3 regions of the Oryzomicrobium sp. genome follow, and region 1 is predicted to be linked to each of the others. Evidence: riboswitches for the same ligand, from Rfam matches in the RefSeq annotation. Region 1 holds a riboswitch; each other region holds the start of a gene.
What was found. Region 1 has a riboswitch for cobalamin ahead of V7Z98_RS13980 (ribonucleoside-diphosphate reductase subunit alpha). Riboswitches for the same ligand answer to the same signal wherever they lie in the genome.
Positions count from the first base shown of each region.

Region 2: it holds a riboswitch for cobalamin, as region 1 does, so the genes downstream of both, V7Z98_RS11095 (TonB-dependent receptor) here and V7Z98_RS13980 (ribonucleoside-diphosphate reductase subunit alpha) in region 1, are expected to answer to the same signal.
Region 3: it holds a riboswitch for cobalamin, as region 1 does, so the genes downstream of both, V7Z98_RS00495 (TonB-dependent receptor) here and V7Z98_RS13980 (ribonucleoside-diphosphate reductase subunit alpha) in region 1, are expected to answer to the same signal.

Region 1 covers NZ_DAISLS010000013.1:109,740-116,301, reverse strand. Annotated here, with positions in the region: gene V7Z98_RS13985 (ribonucleotide-diphosphate reductase subunit beta) at 1-637, opposite strand, end outside; gene V7Z98_RS13980 (ribonucleoside-diphosphate reductase subunit alpha) at 634-3,531, opposite strand; cobalamin riboswitch at 3,726-3,952, opposite strand; gene V7Z98_RS13975 (glycosyltransferase) at 4,451-6,100, shown strand; gene V7Z98_RS13970 (hypothetical protein) at 6,103-6,562, shown strand, end outside.
Region 2 covers NZ_DAISLS010000010.1:90,499-97,060, forward strand. Annotated here, with positions in the region: gene purD (phosphoribosylamine--glycine ligase) at 1-502, shown strand, start outside; gene hemF (oxygen-dependent coproporphyrinogen oxidase) at 582-1,487, shown strand; cobalamin riboswitch at 1,706-1,950, shown strand; gene V7Z98_RS11095 (TonB-dependent receptor) at 2,122-4,488, shown strand; gene V7Z98_RS11100 (hypothetical protein) at 4,594-5,865, shown strand; gene V7Z98_RS11105 (hypothetical protein) at 5,965-6,204, opposite strand; gene V7Z98_RS11110 (heme biosynthesis HemY N-terminal domain-containing protein) at 6,281-6,562, opposite strand, start outside.
Region 3 covers NZ_DAISLS010000001.1:100,477-107,038, reverse strand. Annotated here, with positions in the region: gene V7Z98_RS00495 (TonB-dependent receptor) at 1-1,741, opposite strand, end outside; cobalamin riboswitch at 1,895-2,153, opposite strand; gene V7Z98_RS00490 ((2Fe-2S) ferredoxin domain-containing protein) at 2,242-2,595, opposite strand; gene cobJ (precorrin-3B C(17)-methyltransferase) at 2,592-3,599, opposite strand; gene V7Z98_RS00480 (cobalamin biosynthesis protein) at 3,641-4,057, opposite strand; gene V7Z98_RS00475 (cobalamin biosynthesis central domain-containing protein) at 4,054-4,830, opposite strand; gene V7Z98_RS00470 (GNAT family N-acetyltransferase) at 4,833-5,324, opposite strand; gene cobI (precorrin-2 C(20)-methyltransferase) at 5,317-6,096, opposite strand; gene cbiE (precorrin-6y C5,15-methyltransferase (decarboxylating) subunit CbiE) at 6,100-6,562, opposite strand, start outside.

The DNA.
Region 1 (6,562 bases):
CGATCTTGCCGTGGATCTGCGGCACCACCCGGTAGCGGTTGTAGATCTCCTGCTGGTTGAGGCCCAGGCTCTCGATGCAGTGCTGGTAGGTCCAGGTGTGCAGGGCCTCTTCGTAGACCTGGCGGGCCTGGTAGATCTGCAATTCCGGGGCGCTCATCTTTTCCATCACCGCCAGGCCGATGTTGCGCATGGCCAGGATGTCGGAGGTGGTCAGGTAGGACAGCACGTTCTCGAAGACGTGGCGCTCCGCCGGCGTCAGCTTGTGGTTGTAGTCGTGCACGTCCTGGGCCATGGAGATTTCCAGGGGCGTCCAGTGGTTGCGGTTGGCGTTGAGGAAGAACTCCCAGGCCCAGGGGTACTTGAAGGGGGCGAGCTGGTTGATGTCGGCCTTGCCGTTCACCACCCGCTTGTCCTCCGGGTTGATCGGGGCGAGGGACAACCCTGCCGGATGCAAGGTGGAAGCCCGCGCCAGTGCTTGTTCTCCGGTCGGCATGGTCGAAGAACCAATAGGGGCGCGGCTTTCCAAGATTCCTGCCTGGAGATCGGCCATGGGCGCGGGGTTTGGCGCAGGGGCCTGGGCAGGGGGCGTTGCGACGGCGGGGCCGTCGTCCCAGTCGTTGAGCAGGAAGGCGCTCATTGGCAGGCCTCGCAATCCGGGTTGTCGATGGAGCAGAACTTGGGTTCGGCCGGGGCGGCAGACACGGCCGCCCGGTCGATCGGCGCGCCGGTCTTTTCCATGGCGGTGGCGCCCAGGGTGCGCAGGTAGTAGGTGGTCTTGAGGCCGCGCTTCCAGGCCAGCTTGTAGATTTCGTCCAGCTTCTTGCCCGAGGCCACGGCCACGTACAGGTTGAGGGACTGAGCCTGGTCGATCCACTTCTGGCGCCGCGCCGCGGCCTCGATCAGCCACACCGGGTCGATCTCGAAGGCGGTGGCGTAGCGGGCCTTGAGCTCGGCCGGGATGCGGTCGATGGGGGCCAGGGACCCGTCGAAGTACTTGAGGTCGGCCACCATCACCTCGTCCCACAGGCCCTGGGCCTTGAGGTCGCGCACCAGGGCGTCGTTCACCACGGTGAACTCGCCGGACAGGTTCGATTTCACGTAGAGGTTCTGGTACTCGGGCTCGATCGAGGCCGAGAGGCCGACGATGTTGGAAATGGTGGCGGTGGGGGCGATGGCCACGCAGTTGGAGTTGCGCATGCCCACCTGGGCGATGCGCTGGCGCAGGGCCTCCCAGTCCAGGGTGGCGCCGCGGTCCACCTCGACGAAACCGCCCCGGGCGTCTTCGAGCAGTTGCAGGGAGTCGAGGGGCAGGATGCCCTTGTCCCACAGGCTGCCGGTGAAGCTGGAGTAGCGGCCCCGCTCCTCGGCCAGGTCGGTGGAGGCCCAGTAGGCGTGGTAGCACACCGCTTCCATGGAACGGTCGGCGAAGACCACTGCCTCGTCCGAGGCGTAGGGCAGGCCCATTTCCTGGAGGCAGTTGGAGAAGCCCATGATGCCCAGGCCCACCGGGCGGTGCCGCACGTTGGCGTTGCGCGCCTTGGGGGTGGCGTAGAAGTTGATGTCCACCACGTTGTCGAGCAGGCGCATGGCGGTGCGGATGGTGCGCTTGAGCTTGGCCTGATCCAGGGTCCACTGGCCGTCCACCTGCACCAGGTGGGCCGGCAGGTTCACCGAGCCCAGGTTGCACACCGCGGTCTCGGTGTCGGAGGTGTTGAGGGTGATCTCGGTGCACAGGTTGGAGCTATGCACGGTGCCCACGTGCTGCTGGGGCGAGCGCAGGTTGCAGGCGTCCTTGAAGGTGATCCAGGGATGGCCGGTCTCGAACAGCATGGTCAGCATCTTGCGCCACAGCTGCACGGCGGGAATGCGCTTGAACAGCTTGATCTCGCCCCGGTCGGCCTTGGCCTCGTAGGCGGTGTAGGCGGCTTCGAAGGCCTTGCCGTACTTGTCGTGCAGGTCGGGCGTGTCGCTGGGGGAGAACAGGGTCCAGTCGGCCCCGGCCAGCACCCGCTGCATGAACAGGTCGGGAATCCAGTTGGCCGTGTTCATGTCGTGGGTGCGGCGGCGCTCGTCGCCGGTGTTCTTGCGCAGTTCGAGGAATTCCTCGATGTCCAGGTGCCAGCTCTCCAGGTAGGCGCACACCGCCCCCTTGCGCTTGCCGCCCTGGTTCACCGCCACGGCGGTGTCGTTGACCACCTTGAGGAAGGGGATCACCCCCTGGCTCTTGCCGTTGGTGCCCTTGATGCGGCTGCCCAGGGCCCGCACCGGGGTCCAGTCGTTGCCCAGGCCGCCGGCGTACTTTTGCAGCAGGGCGTTTTCCTTGACCGACTGGTAGATGCCTTCCAGGTCGTCGGAGACGGTGGTCAGGTAGCAGGACGACAGCTGGGAATGGCGGGTGCCGCTGTTGAACAGGGTCGGCGTGCTGCTCATGAAGTCGAAGGACGAGAGCAGGTTGTAGAACTCGATGGCCCGGGCTTCCCGGTCGATCTCATTCAGGGCCAGGCCCATCGCCACGCGCATGAAGAAGGTTTGCGGCAGCTCGATGCGCTGCTCGTCCTCGTGCAGGAAGTAGCGGTCGTAGAGGGTCTGGAGGCCCAGGTAGTCGAACTGCAGGTCCCGGTCGGCCACCAGGGCGCGGCCCAGCACCTCCAGGTCGAATTCGGCCAGGCGCGGGTCGAGCAGCTCGGCGGCGATGCCGCGGCGGATGGCCCGGGGGAAATACTCGGCGTAGCCGGCGGTCATGGCGCCGTGGGCGGTGGGCTGGCCCAGCACCTCGACGCGGATCGAATCGAGCAGCAGCCGGGCGGAAACCTTGCTGTAGGCCGGCTCCCGCTCGATCAGGGTGCGGGCGGCCAGCACCAGGGACTGGCGCACCGCCACCACCGGCACGCCGTCGTAGAGGTTGTGCAGGGCGTGTTCCAGCACGGTTTCGGCGGAAACGTCGGCCAGGCCGGCGCAGGCTTCCTGCACCGTGGCCAGCAGGGCGGCCCGGTCCAGGGGGCGGCGGGTCTCACCGTCCACCACATGCAGCACCGGCTCGTCGGCGCGCTCGTCGGTGGCCTGGGCCGCCCGTGCCGCGGCCCGCTCGGCGGCCCGTTTCTCCCGGTAGAGCACGTAGGCCCGGGCCACGTCGTGGGAGCCGGAACGCATCAGGGCCAGTTCCACCTGGTCCTGGATGTCCTCGATGTGCACCGTGCCGCCGCCGGGCAGGCGCCGGGTGAGCGCCTGGACCACGGTGGCAGTGAGTTCGCCCACCACGTCGCGGACGCGGGCCGAGGTGGCGCCCTGGTGGCCTTCCACCGCGAGGAAGGCCTTGGTCAGGGCCACGGCGATCTTGTCTGGGTTGAAGGCCACCACCGCGCCGTTGCGGCGGATCACCTCGAAGCTGCGGGCGTCGACGCTCACCCCCAGGCCCGGGGTGTAGGCCGGGCTGCCCGGCAGCTCGGCGCCGGTTTCGAGGGTGGGCAAGGGCGCGGAAGGGCTGGTGGCCGGGCCGTGGCCCTGCTCGATGGCGCTGGAAGGATGGTGCATGCGGATCTCCCCGTGACGGGCCGGGGAGCCTGGGGGCGCGCGGAGGCCGGTGCTTGGCGGCCGTTGCGGCCGAACCCATGCGCCCATGCCGGACGGCCCCGCCGGGGCCGCCGCGCTTTCCCGGGGCGCCCCGCCCCAAGTGAAAACGTTGCCGCCCGGCGGTGAGTCGATGGTGATTCTGGCGACTCCGGTGAGGCGGCGTTGCAGCGATGGCCGGTCTCCTGGCTTGCAGGTCGTCGCGTGGCGCCTGGTTGGCGCCGGCCCCGGCCTTCCCGGAGGCATCTTGCTCCAGTGGCCGTCGGGGCACGCTCTCCGCTCACAGTTGCGGGGGCAGCTTCGGCTTGCGCGAGGGGCCGCAGCCCACCGCTCCGAATTCCCGTTTCATCCCCCGGAAGGGGGAACCATCATGGTCTGCAATGTACCGGACCGGAAACGGCGTCGTCAACGAAATTTCACTACATCTAGTGTTTTTGCATTGTGCTTCTACTACATGTTGTGTTTGTTTTTGCCGGAATGAAAAGTTGCAATGTCTTTGGGATGGTTGCGGCCTGGGGGGCGATGATGCTGTGCCGGTGTTGCCATGGCAGGGGAATCGTTAGCAATTTGATACAAATTGGTCGGTGGTGACATTTCTCACGATTTGTCCAAGAAACCCCTCAAGCTAGGAACTAAGGGTGCCGAAAAGCCCTCCTATGGGTGATGGCGTTATTTTCCAAAGAGAATTTTTATTTTTTCTTCGAGCCTGTCAAAAGCTTGCATTCCCTTGTGATTGCTGGGGTTTGCTATATGTTTTGTGAGAAAAAACACGTTGTTTTTTATTTCGCCCAAAATATTGCCTGCTGTGCAAAATATTTCATTCCTTCCAGGAGCTCGGGGCGCTTAAGCTTGGGGTTCCACTCCCCAAGTGTTGGCGTGCCCCATGTCCCCCTTTTCTTTCCTGAAGCGCCCGTTTTTGTCCTGCCTCGTCGCAGGAGGGCTGCTGCTGGCCGCCGGCCAGCTGCGCGCGGCTGAAGGCGAGGGCGTGGGCGAGGCGCCGGCTGGTGGCGCCACCGCCGAGGCCATGGGTGGCGAGGTTCCGGCGCCGGTGGTGCCCCTGGACGTCGCGGTGCGGCCGGAGCCGCCCACCTACTACGGCGATGCCGTGCCTCCCGAGGCGGTGCTGCGGATCAAGCCGGTGAGCGAGTGGCAACCCCTGCCGCCGGATGCCGGCTTCGTCAGTTCCCGGCTGACGCAGATTTCCAACGAGACGGCGGTGACGGCTCTGGTGCTGCTGTTCTTCGTCCTGGCGCTGATCGTCGTCTACACCCTGCGCCACTACTACTTCGCCTTCAACCGGCTGTTCGGCCGGCAGCGGCACCCCTACGTGGACATCGACACGGCGGACTGGCCCACGGTGACCGTGTTCATCGCCGCCCACAACGAAGAGGCGGTGATCGCCAACTCCCTGGAAGCCCTGCTCGACGTGGACTATCCGCCCGAGCGCATCCGCCTGATGCCGGTGAACGACCGTTCCACCGACCGCACCCGGGAGATCATCGACAGCTACGTGGTCCGCTTTCCGGGGCGCATCACCCCCTTCCACCGCAGCGGCGGCAAGCCGGGCAAGTCGGCGGCGCTGAAGGACGCCACCGAACTGGTGGAGAGCGACATCATCATCATCTTCGATGCCGACTACGTGCCCGGGAAAGGCCTGATCAAGCAGCTGGTGGCCCCCTTCCTCGATCCGGAGACCGGCGCGGTGATGGGCCGGGTGGTGCCCCTCAACACCGGCAGCAACCTGCTCACCCGCCTGCTCGACCTGGAGCGCTCCGGCGGCTACCAGGTGGACCAGCAGGCGCGCATGAACCTGCGCATGGTGCCCCAGTACGGCGGCACCGTGGGCGGGGTGCGCCGCATCGCCCTGGAAGGCATCGGCGGCTGGCGCGACGACGCCCTGGCCGAGGACACCGACCTGACCTACCGCCTGCTCCTGTCGGGTTGGAAGACTGTCTACCAGAACCGTTCCGAGTGCTACGAGGAAGTGCCCGAGAGCTGGCCGGTGCGGGTGCGCCAGATCATGCGCTGGGCCAAGGGCCACAACCAGGCGGCGCTACGCTACGCCGGGCGGCTGCTGTTCAACCGGGGCGTGAGCTTCGCCGAGCGGATGGACGGCCTGCTCCTGCTCGGGGTCTATGCCATGTCCCCCCTGCTGCTGTTCGGCTGGATGCTGGCCATCTTCCTGTTCTACTGCACCACCAACCAGTGGCTGTCCGGCGCCCTGGCCATGTTCGCCCTGATGGGCTACGGGGCCCTGGGCAACTTCGCCGCCTACTTCGAGATATCGGCGGCGGTGCACCTGGACGGCAACCGCAACCGCATCCGCCTGCTGCCCCTCAACCTGTTCGGCTTCCTGATCAGCCTGTTGTCGATCGCCCGGGCCACCTGGAACCAGTTCTTCTTCGACTGGTTGCTGCGCCGCAGCCTGGTGTGGGACAAGACCGTGCGCTACCGCCAGCCGGGGGCCACCCCCGTCCCCGTGCATCTGCCGGCCGGAGCCACGCCGCACCACCAGACGGGCTCCGTGGGCTGATCATGATCGGGTTGCTGCTTCTGGCGCTCAGCTGCGCCGTCCTGTTCCTGCTGCCGCTCGCCCCGGCCGCCCTGGAATGGCTGCATCCGAGCGACGCCGCGCCCCTCAACGTGGTGCGCGAATACGGCGGCCACATCGGCCACTTCGCCGCCGGTTTCCAGCGTTTCGTCGATGCCCAGCTGCGCCCCTACCTGGGCCGGGCCGGGACTGACGGGACCCAGGTGGAGGCCGCCCTGTCCAACGGCACCCAGGTGATCGCCGTACCGGCCGACCGCGCCCCGCGCCTGCAAGGCCGGGAAGCCGACGCCCGGGAAACCACCCGCCTGGTCCTGGGGGCCGGCGACCTGATGTTGCCCAACGACCACATCTTTTCCGGCGAGGTCTATGCCGAGGGCTCCCTGCGCGGTGGTTCGGGTCTGGTGCTACGTGCCGTGCTGGCCAAGGGCGACATCCGCCTGGGAG
Region 2 (6,562 bases), on a different contig from region 1:
CGACGGCATCCCCTTCACCGGCTTCCTCTACGCCGGGTTGATGATCGGCAAGGACGGCGGGGTGAAGACCCTGGAGTTCAACTGCCGCATGGGCGACCCGGAAACCCAGCCGATCATGATGCGCCTCAAGTCCGACCTGGTGGCCCTGCTTGAACACGCCACCAACGGCACCCTGGACCAGATCGAGGCCGAGTGGGACCGCCGCGTCGCCCTCGGCGTGGTGCTGGCCGCCGCCAACTATCCGGACACCCCGCGCAAGGGCGACATCATCGTCGGCCTGCCCGAGGGCAACGCCGCCTCTCCCGAGTGCCACGTGTTCCACGCCGGCACCGCGCAGCAGGACGGCCGGGTGGTGGCCTCCGGCGGCCGGGTGCTGTGCGTCACCGCCCTGGGCGAGAACGTCAAGCTGGCCCAGCAGGCCGCCTACGACGCGGTGGCCACCATCCGCTTCGACGGCATGCAGTACCGCCGCGACATCGGCCACCGGGCCGTGGCGCGCTGAGCGTCATCCAGCAGCACCCATAACCATAACGACGGGCGGCCATGACCGCCCGTTTTTCCATCCCCAGCGAGACCCCTCCATGGACATCCCCCAGCTCAAAGCCTACTTCACCGGCCTCCAGACGCGCATCGTCGCCGCCCTGGAAGCCTTCGACGGCCACGCCTTCAAGACCGATGCCTGGGAGCGCCCCGAGGGCGGCGGCGGCCTGACCCGGGTGATCGAGGAGGGGGCCTTCTTCGAGCGCGGCGGCGTCAATTTCTCCCACGTCATGGGAGCGCGCATGCCGGCTTCGGCCACCGCCCACCGCCCTGAGCTGGCCGGGCGGCGCTTCGAGGCCATGGGCGTGTCCCTGGTGCTGCACCCGCGCAACCCCTACTGCCCCACCGCCCACATGAACGTGCGCGCCTTCGTCGCCTTGAAGGACGGCGAGGCCCCGGTGTGGTGGTTCGGCGGCGGCATGGACATGACCCCCTACTACCCGTGGGAAGAGGACGTGCGCCACTTCCACAGTACCTGCAAGGCGGCCCTGGCTCCCTTCGGCGCCGACGTCTATCCGCGCTACAAGACCTGGTGCGACGAGTACTTCTTCTTGAAGCACCGCAACGAGCCCCGCGGCGTGGGCGGCGTGTTCTTCGACGATCTGGGGGCCGACGGGCTGGTGCCCTTCGAGCAGGCTTTCGCCCTCACTCAGGCGGTGGGCGACGCCTTCGTGCCGGCCTACCTGCCGGTGCTGGATGCGCGCCGCGACACGCCCTACGGCGAGCGGGAGCGGGACTTCCAGGCCTACCGGCGCGGCCGCTACGTGGAATTCAACCTGGTGTTCGACCGGGGCACCCTGTTCGGCCTGCAATCCGGCGGCCGCACCGAGTCGATCCTGATGTCCCTGCCGCCGGTGGTGAAGTGGCGCTACGACTGGCACCCGGAGCCGGGCAGTCCGGAAGCGAAGCTCTACGACGAGTTCCTCCGTCCCCGCGACTGGGCGTGAGGTATTTCCCCGGAGCCGCGCCGATAGGCGCTCTCCAGGGAGGCGTCGCTGAAACCAAGGCGGGGCGCGGAGTTCCAGGTGGCATGTCCGGAACCCCGCGCCCCGCTTGGCTTTTGGCCCGGTCCCCTTGGGGGTGCTGCGCCCTGTCATATGCGATCGGTCTGGACTGGGGTGATGACGCTGCTATACTCGCCCCTCGCGGTCGTGCCCGAGCGGTGCGGCCGACAGATCGCGCCGGTGCCTCGCCAGAGGCTTAAAACGGGAATGCGGTGCAGGCGGTTTTTCCGCCCAATTCCGCAGCTGTCCCTGCAACTGTAAGCGGCGAACGAGAAGCGCACGCGGACGGGAATCGCCCCGCTCCGCCGCCACTGGGCCCAATCCATGCCTCACGGATTGCCTGGGAAGGCCGCACTTCGAGTCTTGACCCGCGAGCCAGGAGACCTGCCGGCGTCTGGTCGCTCTTGCTTTGGCCCAGGGGATGGCCGAGGCACGGTGTCCTTCCGTCTGAGCGACGAACGAAGCGGCGAGGGCCGCATCGGTTCGCGCGGCAGACGTCCTTCGTGCCTCCTCCCGCGCCACCGACCGTTCGTGACGGCATGCCCTCGCCTTGTCGCAACCAGTCGACGGGGGAGACATGCGTCCACCTGCCTTATTCCGCTGCGCGCCGCGCACCGCCAACGCCCTGCTGTGCGCTGCCGCCTTGATCCCGGCTGCCGCCCTGGCCGCCGATTCCGATTCTGCCTCCGGCACCGAGACCGCCCTGGCCCCCATCCGGGTCACCGGCAGCCGCATCGACCTGCGCGAGGAGCTGTCGCCCGGGGTGGTGTCCGTGGCCTACCCGGACGACGTCAAGGGCGAGCACAAATCCATCCCCGAACTGCTCGACCAGATTCCCGGCGTCTATGTGCGCCGCGTGTCGGGCAGCGGCAGCTACACCACCGCCACCATCCGCGGCAGCGCCCCCAGCCAGGTCAACATCTACATCGACGGGGTGCCGCTCAATACCGCCAGCGAAACGGCAGCGGACCTGTCCACCCTGCCGATCAGCAACGTGGAGCGGGTCGAGGTCTATCGCGGCACTACGCCGGCCCGCTTTTCCGGCGCGCCGATCGGCGGGGCCATCAACATCGTCACCAAGAAACCCGCGGGGTTCAGCGGCAGCGTTTCGGTCGGCGCCCGGTCCTTCGGCGGCGCGCAGCAGAGCGCCAACCTGAATGTGCCGCTGCTGGGCGGCAACCTGCTGATCGGCCTGGACAACGACCGCAGCGATGGCGATTTCAAGTACAAGAACTACGCGGTCGGCGGGCTCAAGAACCTGGTGTTCGGCGACGGGGTTTCGTATCTCGCCGATTCCGGCGACAGAACGACCGACATCAAGACGGGCCGGACGATTCCAGAAGAGCGCCGGCGCATGAACAACAAATCCGAGAAGCAGAACGTCCTGCTCAAATGGCAGGACGAGCGCTTCGTCCTCAAGTTCGCCCAGACCGACATGGAGCGCTATCTGCCCGCCGTGGTATTGACCGCGTCGTCCGGAATCGGCGCGCAAACCACGGATCTGCCCTGGGTGGACACGTTTTATCGCCAGCGCCGCCAGCAGCGGATCGAGCAGCAGGAGGGACTGGCGGGCTGGCGGGACAACTTCGGCAATCTGGGCCTCAGCCTCAACCTCACCTGGTTGGACAAAAACCAGACGTTCCGCAACCTGGACTTCAATCCGGCCACCAACTATATCGGTGAGCGCTGGACCGACTACCGGACCAAACGCTACGGCATCGCCGGCGACGCCACCTACGCCTTCGGCGATGGCGGCGCCTTTTCCCACCTGTTCGAGATCCACGCCGAGCGTTATTGGGAAACCCTGTTTTCGGACATCAGCGGCCGCACGCCGGCCTCCGACTTCATCCCCGAATTCCGCCGCATCAAGACCAACCTGCAAGTCCAGGACACGGTTACCGTCGCCGCCCTGGGCAACCTGCAGGTCACGCCCATCGGCCGCCTGGAAAAGCTCGAAGGCCCGGTCATCGGCAGCCGCTGGTCGCCCCTGGCCGGCCCCGCCGGGCAATACGACTGGGAGCCCACCGGCAGCCTGAGCGTGAAGAAGCATTTCACCAGCGGCTGGCAGGTGTTCGGCAACTACGGCAATTACATCCGTTACCCCAATTTCTACGAAATCTACGGTAACGGCATCGGCTACGTGCCGGGGGCCGACAGCAACGGCCGGGCCATCCAGTTGAAGCCGGAAACCGGGCGCAACGGCGACTTCGGTTTTGGTTGGGACGGCCGCCTGGGCGAAAAGCTGCGCGGGGGCTTCCGCCTCACCTATTTCCAGCGCGAGGCCGACAACGCCATCACCCTGTACGCGACGCCGCTTGCGGCCAAGTACATCAACTCCGGCGACACCCTGACCCAGGGGGTGGAGCTGGAAGGCAAGCTGGCCTGGAGCGACCGGGCCGACCTGCAATTCGCGGTGACGCAGCAGGAGGGGCGCTACGTTAACGGCGGTTGGTACTACAACGGCGGGACGAGCGGCACGGAGCGCTTTCCCGGCAAGACGGTGCACACCCTGTACACGCCCCTGCTCGTGGCCAATGCGCGACTCAATCTCCATTTCCTCGGGGGGCGCCTGACCACCTACGTCGAGGGCAAGCACACCGGCCGCACCTACACCGACGTTACCTCCTGGGAAAACTCCCTGACCACCTTCGACCTGGGGGCGCACTACAAGATCGACAAGGGTTGGCGCCTGTCCGCCGGGGTGATCGACCTCTTCGATGCCGGACCGAGGCAGACGGCCGGTGGCCGCGTCACGGCGGTCCCCTATAACCGCTACGGGTGCACCCCCAGCGCCCCCGTCATCACCGGCGACCCGGGCACCGACTGCGCCATCATGGGCGGGACGTGGGGTTCGGTGTACTCCGAGCTGCGCGAGGTGAAGTCCAACGTCGGCTATCCGCAGCAAGGCCGAACCTTCTACACCACCCTGGCCTACACCTTCTGACCGGCGCACAGCGGGACATGCATCCGCAGCACCGGTCACGAACCCCGCCGGGCGGCGCTGCCGCGCAAGTGGGCTCTTGCGTTTCTTCATTGAAGGAGCAACACGATGGCAACGACTTTCACCGCTTACAGCGTGTATTACTACGACAACCAGACCCCGCCCGTCGGGCATGGCATGGCGGGGCGCATCGTCGACAACGGGAGCACGGTGACCCCGCTGCCTGACCTGAAAAAAACCGACCTGAACGGCGACCCCAAGGTGGAAGGGTTCGCCGACGGGGGCGGCACCCTGCGCATCGCGGTGACCGACTACACCGCCGGAACGGCCAGGCCCGCCTACGTCTATGGCGCGGCGGTGCCGGGGACGCCGGCCACGGCCACCTGGTCCAACGTCACCAACCTCTATTCCCTGGTCAAGTTCGGCAGCTACCTCTACGCCATCGACTACGACAATGCCCGGGTGGTGGAAATCAATGCCACCACCTACGCCCAGACCGGGGTGTCCTACACCCTGCCGGCGGGCCTGACGCCCAGCGGCTTCATTGCCCACGGCCAGGCCTTGGCCGTGGTCGGGGGCAATCTCTACGGCTTGTTCACGTTCGTCGACAGCGCCTGGAGCAATTACGCCAACAGCCTGTTGGTGCGCTTCACCGTCAGCGGCGGCAGTTCGATCAGCGTCGGCGCCAACGCCTACAACGGCAATTTCGCCAAGAACGCCTTTTCCCTGGCCCCCCAGAGCAACGATCTGTACGTGGCCGCCATCGGCGGCTCCCAGATGGCGGGCAGCTACAACCCCGCCTCCCGCCTGCAAAAGATTGACTACACCGCCGCCAACCTCGGTGCCGCGGCGGTCATCGACGTGTTGAGCCCCAGCGCCGCCTTCCCCTACGAGTTCCGCGACATCAGCTTCAAGGGAACTACCGCCTACATTCTGCTCGGCGCCTACAACAGCAGCTGGCAGATGGCGGGCAAGCTGGTCAGCACCAGCGACTTCTCCACCTTCGTCACGGTCAACGACTTCAGCGGCGGGGCGCCGGGCTACTTCTGGTCCGCCCAGTACACCGCCGACAACGACCGCATCTGGTTCGCCCGGGGCAAGCAGATCCTGGTCTACAGCGCCTCCAGCCCGGCTGCGCCGGTGGCCACCCTGGGGCTGACGGCGGGCAGCCTGATTTCGACGGGGGAGCTGTTCGACAACCTCAACGACCTGGCCTACGTCGGCGCCCTCGGGGCGCGGACCACGCTGCGCGGCTACCGTTCGCCGCTCCAGGCGTCCCGCACTGCCCGGGCCGTGCAGGGCCGCACCCTGGCCGCCGGCCGCCCCGAGCTGACGGCCGAGCAGCTGGCCCTGCTCGACGAGGACGAAGCCACGGCATGACGCGGCGCATGGGGGACGGTCCTGCCGTAAGGCGGGACCGTTAACGGCAAAGGGGCAACGGCGCAGGCCGTTGCCCCTTTGTTCATTCACCTGACGGGTTTACTTCAGCCTGCCGGTCACCACCTTGACCCGGGCGGGGTCCTTCACGTCCAGGTCGCCGCCGGCCCCGGCCAGGTTGCCGCAGGTGCAGGCCGACTTGACGTGGGGGACTGAATTGACGATGCCGGTACAGTCCAGGCATTCGTAGTAGAACTCGGCGCCCCGGGGCAGCTCCGCCGGGCTGGGGGGAGGCTCCACCGGGGTGAAGCGGTAGATCTTGCGCAGGTCGATATTCAACATCACGGTCCCTCCTGAGAGTTATGTTTTTGCTGTGATGGTGCTGGTGCCTGCGTCCCGAATGCGATCAGGAATGCGATCAGGACAGGGCGGGTAGGGCGGCGGCCCGGTAGTGGCGGTTGGCCTGGTCCTGGCGTTCCAGCTGGTCGAATAGCCGGGCCAGTTCCAGGTGCGCATCCCGGGATTCGGCCACCGACAGGGAGGCTTCCAGATAGCTCTGGGCCTTGCCCCACAGTTGCTTGCGCTGGCACAGACGGCCCAGGGCGAGCAGCAGGTCGGCGTCGTCGCTGTGCTCCTTGAGCCACTTCTCGGCCCGGGCGATGCGCGGCGTGGCGTCGCCGTCGTCGATCAGGCCGTAGAG
Region 3 (6,562 bases), on a different contig from region 1:
GGTCGCCGCCGTTGACCGGCGTCTTGAAGCGGGCCTGGGACAGGGCCAGGTCGGCGTCGAGCAGGAAACCCCGGCCCAGGGCGACGCTGTTCGACCATTCCAGCCCATGGCGGCGCGAGGCGCCCCGGGGCTCGGTGACGCCCTCGTCGCCGACGAACACCAGCTCCGAATCCAGGTCCATGCGCCACACGGCCAGGGTGGATTGCCAGCCCGGCAACAGGGTGGTGCGCACCCCGATCTCGCTGCCCTGGGTGCGCACCATCAGGGGCACCGCGTCCACCGGCGTGCCGTCCTTGGGATTGACCCGGGCCGTGGCGCCCCGGGCGTCGTTGCTGTGGAAGCCCCGGCCCCAGTTGGCGTAGTACTCGGTGCCGGAGAAGGGGCCGAAGGCCACGCCGAGCTTGGGGCTGGTCTGGCGGCCCGTGGCGCTGCCGCCGTTGTCCATGTTGAAGACGCCGGCCAGGGGCGTCACCTCGGCGCGGATCTGGTCGTGGCGCAGGCCCAGGGTGGAACGCAGCCAGGGCAGCCAGGGAGTCTTCAGCGCCGTGTAGAGCGCCGTGGCGGTCTGGCGGATGCGGTCTTCCCGGACAGTATCGGTGCGCTGGCGCAGCACGGTGTCGTAGAGGCCGACGCTGCCGATCTCGTCGCGGCGCAGTTGGCCGCCCAGCACCAGTTCCGAATCCAGCAGCCGGGGGCCGAGGAACCAGCTGCGGCTGGCCTGGCCGCCCCACACGGTGCGCCGGTCGGCCTGCTCGTGCTGGTCGCCCTGGGGGCCGTTGATGAAGCCGGAAGGGCTGCTGAACAGGTTGAGGCCGTAGTCGATGACGTACACGCTGGCCTGGGTGGCGGTGTCCACACCGAACTGGCTGCCGCTGGCGGCCCATTCGCCGGACAGGCTATAGCGGTGGGTGCTGCCGCCGTCCTTGGGCGACAGGGCGCCGTAGCGGCCGATCTCGCCGCTGGCGATGGCCCGTTCCGGCACGTGCTCGGTGGCGGTCCAGCGGGCCTCGTAGGCCAGGGCCGAGATCGAGTAACCGTCCCGGGCGGTGCCGGACGACAGGCGCAGCACGGCGTTGGTGCGGCCCAGGTGCTCGGGCTGCTCCCAGGGACCGTTGTTGCTCGATGCCTCCACGGCACCGAGGAAAGTCAGCCCACCCAAGGGCATGCTGGCGGCGCCCAGGGCGCGCCGGTAGCCGTTCTGGCCGGCGCCCAGCTCGACGAAGTTGGACGGCAGGGCACGCTGATAGTCGATGCGCGCCGAGCCGGTGGCGGAAAAATCGCCGTCCTCCACCGCATAGACTCCCTTGCGGTACTGGATGCCGCTGACCAGCTCGGGAATCAGGAAGTTGAGGTCCATGTAGCCCTGGCCGTGGGCATGGCTGACCATGTTCACCGGCATACCCAGGACGCTGGTGGCAAAGTCGCTGCCGTGGTCCAGGTTGAAGCCGCGCAGAAAGTACTGGTTGGCCTTGCCGTCGCCGGAATGCTGGGTGACGATCAGCCCCGGCACGGCTTCGAGCACCTCGGCCGGGCGCAGCAGAGGCCGGTTGGCCAGTTGTTCGGCGCTGACGCTGCCTTCGCTGGCGGTGTCGGCGATGCCGACCAGGGCCTGCTTGCTGGCCTGGACGGTGACTTCGCCCAGGGTTTCGGCGCCCATGGCCTGGAAGGGCAGGGCGGCCAGCAGCCATGACCAGCGGTTGAGCCGGAGGCGGGTGCGCCCGGCTGTGTGGCGATGCTTCATGAAAGACTCCCGTTCGGCGACCCGGCCGATGACGGAAGCGCGCGGAGGCGAGTGGCGGGCCTTGACCCACCTGCACCTCGACATATCCCTGCGTCGTCGCGCTTTCGTCTGCATCCCCGCAGCCGGTCGCATGGTTCGGCGCCCTTCCCAAGGCGCTCTGGATTGCAGCAGGCCGGTCTCCGGGCTTGCGGGTCTTGAACGATCGCCTTCCCATGGGGCGAGCCTGGCGGAGCATTGCTCCGACAAACCCGATGACCACAGTGGCTGCGCCTTCCGGGGAGGAAGGGGCATGACCGTTCCGCACTCGCTTACCGTTGCGGGGGCAGCCAGGGCTTGGCGGCGAGGAGCTCGCCGCGCACCCTGTTCCCGTTTCACCCGCGTTGCCGCGGGCACCTGCTGGTTTGTTGTTTGCCCGATGGGGTATTTGCTGCGCACTGCGGCGGCAATCGGCGGCCTCGGGCCGGGCCGCCGCGCCGTTTTTCAACGTTTATTGAGACCGATCACTCCGCATCCGCGCAGTCGCCGGGCCCCTGATGGAACACCAGATCGGCCACGGGCCGGCCATCCCGCAGATGCTCGGCGACGATGCGGTCCATGTTTGCGGCGGTAACGTTGTAGTACCAGGTGCCGTCGGGCTGCACGCACATCACCGGGCCGCCCTTGCAGGCGGCGAAGCAATTGACCCGGGAGCGCTTCACCCGCAGATCGCCCTCGGTCAGGCCGGCGGCCTTGAGCTTGTCGCCCAGGCTGTCGAAAAGGGCCTGGCCCTCGCCGTTCTCGGTGCAGCGGGGGCCGGTGCATACCAGCAGGTGGCGCCGGTAGGCCCCGATCTTGGGTTTGACCGCCTCGCTCATGCCTCGGCCTCGGCGCTTTCGGCGACGTCCTCTTCCGGGCCGGCAGCCAGGGCGGAAGCAATGTAGTCCTCGGGCAGACGGTACTCGCGGGCCAGCTCGGCGGCGCTCTTGCCGCTCTCGCGAATGGCTTCCAGCCAGCCGTTGAGGCCGGTGGACAGGGACCGGCCGGCCTTCTCGCCGTCCTTGGTGGCGCGCTCGCCGTCTTCCACCGCGTACTTGTTGGCGTAGCCCCGGGGCGTGACCATCAGGCCGCCGCGGAAGAAGGTGTTGGAGTTGCCGATGAGCACGGTGGACAGCATGCCGATGTCGGCCTCGGCCATCTTTTCCAGGGTGGTGAATTCCAGGCGCTGCTTGGGACGGAAGGCGCTCTTGACGATGGCCACCGGGGTGTTCGGGTCGCGGTGGCGCAGGAAGATGCGCTGGGCTTCCTGAATCTGGCGGGTGCGGCGGCCGCTCTTGGGGTTGTAGAGGGCCACCACGAAGTCGGCGTAGGCCACGGCGTCCAGGCGGCGGGCGATGGTGGGCCAGGGGGTGAGCAGGTCCGAGAGGGAAATGGCGCAGAAATCGTGGGTCAGGGGGGCGCCAACGAGGGCGGCGCAGGTGTTGAGCGCCGAAGCGCCGGGGACGATTTCCACCTCGATGTCGGAATCGGGCGTCCAGCCGGCCTGGAACAGCACCTCGAAGGTGGGGCCGGCCATGCCGTACACGCCGGCGTCGCCGGAGGAGATCAACGCCACCTTCTTGCCCTGCTTGGCCCGGTCCAGGGCTTCGATGGCCCGGTCCAGCTCCTCGGTCATGGACTTCTTGATCACTTCCTTGCCGTCGATCAGGTCAGCCACCAGGCGCACGTAGGTGACGTAGCCGATGATGGTATCGGCTTCGGCGATGGCGGCCCGGGCGCGGCCGGTCATGTGGTCCACGGCGCCGGGGCCCAGGCCCACCAGCATGATCTTGCCGGTCTTGGCCGGGGCGTCGGTGTTGCCGCTTGTTTGAATTTCGCTCATGAAGTCGCTCCTCGGAATTTCAGTGAATGCAGTTGTCGGGCTCAGGGCAGCAGGGCGATGGAGACGGTGGCATTGCGCCCGTCCGGGCCCCGCAGCTTGTGTTTTTCGATCAGCAGCCGGCTCATGTCGGTGCCGGCGGCCAGCAGGGCGGCAGCCTCCGAGACGGAAGGGGTGCCGGTGTATTTGCGTACCGTCTCCGACGGGTTGGGCACGGGCACGGTGGCCAGCACTTCCGGCGGGTAGAAGGCGAGGGTGAGGCCGAAACGCTCGGCAAAACCGAGCAGCCCCACCTCGTCCGCCTTCAAGGTGATGCTGGCGCCCGCCGCCACCTGTTCAGGGGCGAGGCCGGCGGCGGCCAGGGCCTCCTGCACCGCCTGGGCAATGGTGGCTTCCGGGGTGCCCCGGTCGCAGCCAAGGCCCAGGGCCACTTTCCGGCTGGCCTGGTATTCGTCGCTCAAACGCCTTGCTCCACGGGCGGCCGGTAGGTGACCAGGCGGCCCGCCAGGCGGGGCGCCAGTTGCGGCGGCAGGGTACGGTGGCTGATCCACAGCACGGCGGCGACGGCGTCGAGATTCACGTCTTCCAGGCGGCTGAACCGTTTGATGTTGGCGGGCACCGGGCCGCTGCGGCCGTTGGCGTGGCGGGGCCACCAGTCGGGGCTGCCGGCTTCCTGCACCAGGGCCACCGGCTCGTCGTTTACCACGGCGGCGCTGGCTTTCACCACTTCGTCGTGGCTGGCCTCGAAGGTCCAGCCCAGTTCCCGTCCCAGCAGGTCCACGCCCAGGGTCTGGCGGGAATCGGAGGCGGTCGTGAGCACCGGCGTGGCGCCCAGGTTTGCGGCCAGGATGCCGGCCAGGGCGTTGGCGCCGCCCAGGTGGCCGGAGAGCATGGGGATGGCAAAGCGGCCGGCCTCGTCCACCACCACCACGCCCGGGTCCTGTTCCTTGTCCTTGAGGTGGGGGGCGATGAGGCGCACCAGGGCGCCCAGGGAGACGATGGCGACGATGCCGTCGAAGTTGGCGAAAAGGGCGGGAATCTGGTCGCCGGTCTTGCCGCTGTAGCAGGAGGCGACACCGGGAGCAGCGGCTTCCGCCTCGGCCCGGAATTTTTCCGGGGCAAACAGGTGGGCGCCGGGCAGGGCCGCTACCACCTTGCCCGCCAGGGCGATGCCGTGGCGGGTGATGGAGACGACGGCGATTCTCTCGTTGGGGAAGGGGAGGTGTTGGATCATTCTTATTTTGGGGTTGCGGCCGGGTTGGGGAAAGGCGGGCGCTGCATTGGCACATAACGCACGCCGTTGCGCTGCTGCACCCCGGCGGTGGCGGCAAAGCCTAGGCGTTGATAGACCGGTACTGCGTATTCGGAGGAATTGACCGTCACCGGCATGGCCGGATCGAGGTGGGGTTCCAGGGTCTGCCATAGCTGGCGGGCAATGCCCCGGCGATGGGCGGCAGGGGCAACGAACAGGTGGTGCAGGTGGGCCGGCCGGTGCAGAGTCAGCACGCCGAGCAGCTGGCCACCCTTTTGCCCCTGCTCCTCGGCGCACAGGCAGAGGTAGTCCCCATCGGCCAGCAGGCCGGCGATGGCGGCCGGGCTGAAGGTGGAGAGAAAAGGCTGGGCAGCCGGGGCACTGCCGTCGGCGACGAAATAATGGGTCAGGCTGCCGATGAGGGCAGCGATGGCCCCGGCATCCGCTGCGGTGGCCGGGCGGATCGACTCAAGCACTGGCCGCTTCCTTGCGCTTGCGGCAGCCCCGGCGCAGTTCGCCGCGCTGGCGCTTGGGGTTTTGCACCAGCATGAGGGAGAGGTAGTTCACCTTCTCGCCCTTCAAGGAAGCCACGTCGCGCACGATGCGCTCGTCGGGGGAGCCCACCTTTTCGATGAAGCAGCTGGTGGTGAGCAGCTCGCGCCGCTCCAAGAGGTCCAGCACCTCATCCACCAGGGGCTTCACCTTGAGCAGCACCAGGGTGTCGAATTCGTCCAGCAGGTGGTCGATGACCTCCACGCCGTAGGCGGCGGGGATTACCGCCAGGGTTTCGTCTTCCTCGGCCAGGGTAGTGCCGGTGGTGGCAGCCGCAGCAGCAAAGGAGGACACGCCGGGGATGGTTTCCACTTCAACTTCCGGCACCAGCTCCCGCACCACCCGGGCCAGGTGGCCGAAGGTGGCGAAGGTGGAGGCGTCGCCTTCCACCAGGAACACCAAGTCCCGGCCTTCGCCGAGAAGCTCCACGGTGCGGGCAGCGGCCCGGGCCCAGGCCTTGGCCAGGATTTCCGCATCCCGGGTCATGGGGAACACCAGTTCCACCGCGTCGTCGGGCGTTGCCAGCCCGCCCCGGGTGACGATGGACAGGGCGTAGGAGCTTTCCTCGGCCTTCTTCACCGGGTACAGCCAGCGGGCGCCGGAGTTGAGCACGGCCCAAGCGCGGCGGGTGATCAATTCGGGGTCGCCGGGACCAAGGGAGGCGCCGATGAGGCGGCCGTATTTTTTCTCAGTCATCGCTTAATTCTTCTTTGCGGAAACAATCCAGATCGGGTTTTGCGCCGCCATGCGGTGCATGTCGAGGATGGGCTGGCTGCGGCTGGCCTGGAGCTGGGTCACGTCCCAGGCGACGCCGAATTTCTCCACGGCGGCGTTGAGAGCCGTGGTGGCAGTGGCCAGGTTCTCCAGGGTGACGAAGTTCATCACCAGGCGGCCATTGGGCTTGAGGCGGGTGAGGATCAGGTCGATGAGGCCGGCCAGTTCGCCGCCGGAACCGCCGACGAACACCGCATCCGGGTCCGGCCAGGCGTCCAGCCCTTCCGGGGCCTTGCCGTGGCGCAGGGTGTAGTTGGTGGCCTGGAAACGCAGGGCGTTTTCCCAGGCATTGGCGGCGTCGCCCTCGTTCTTTTCGATGGCGTACACGTGGCCGTGGCGGCACAGGCGGCTGGCTTCCAGGCCCACGGAGCCGGAACCGGCGCCGATG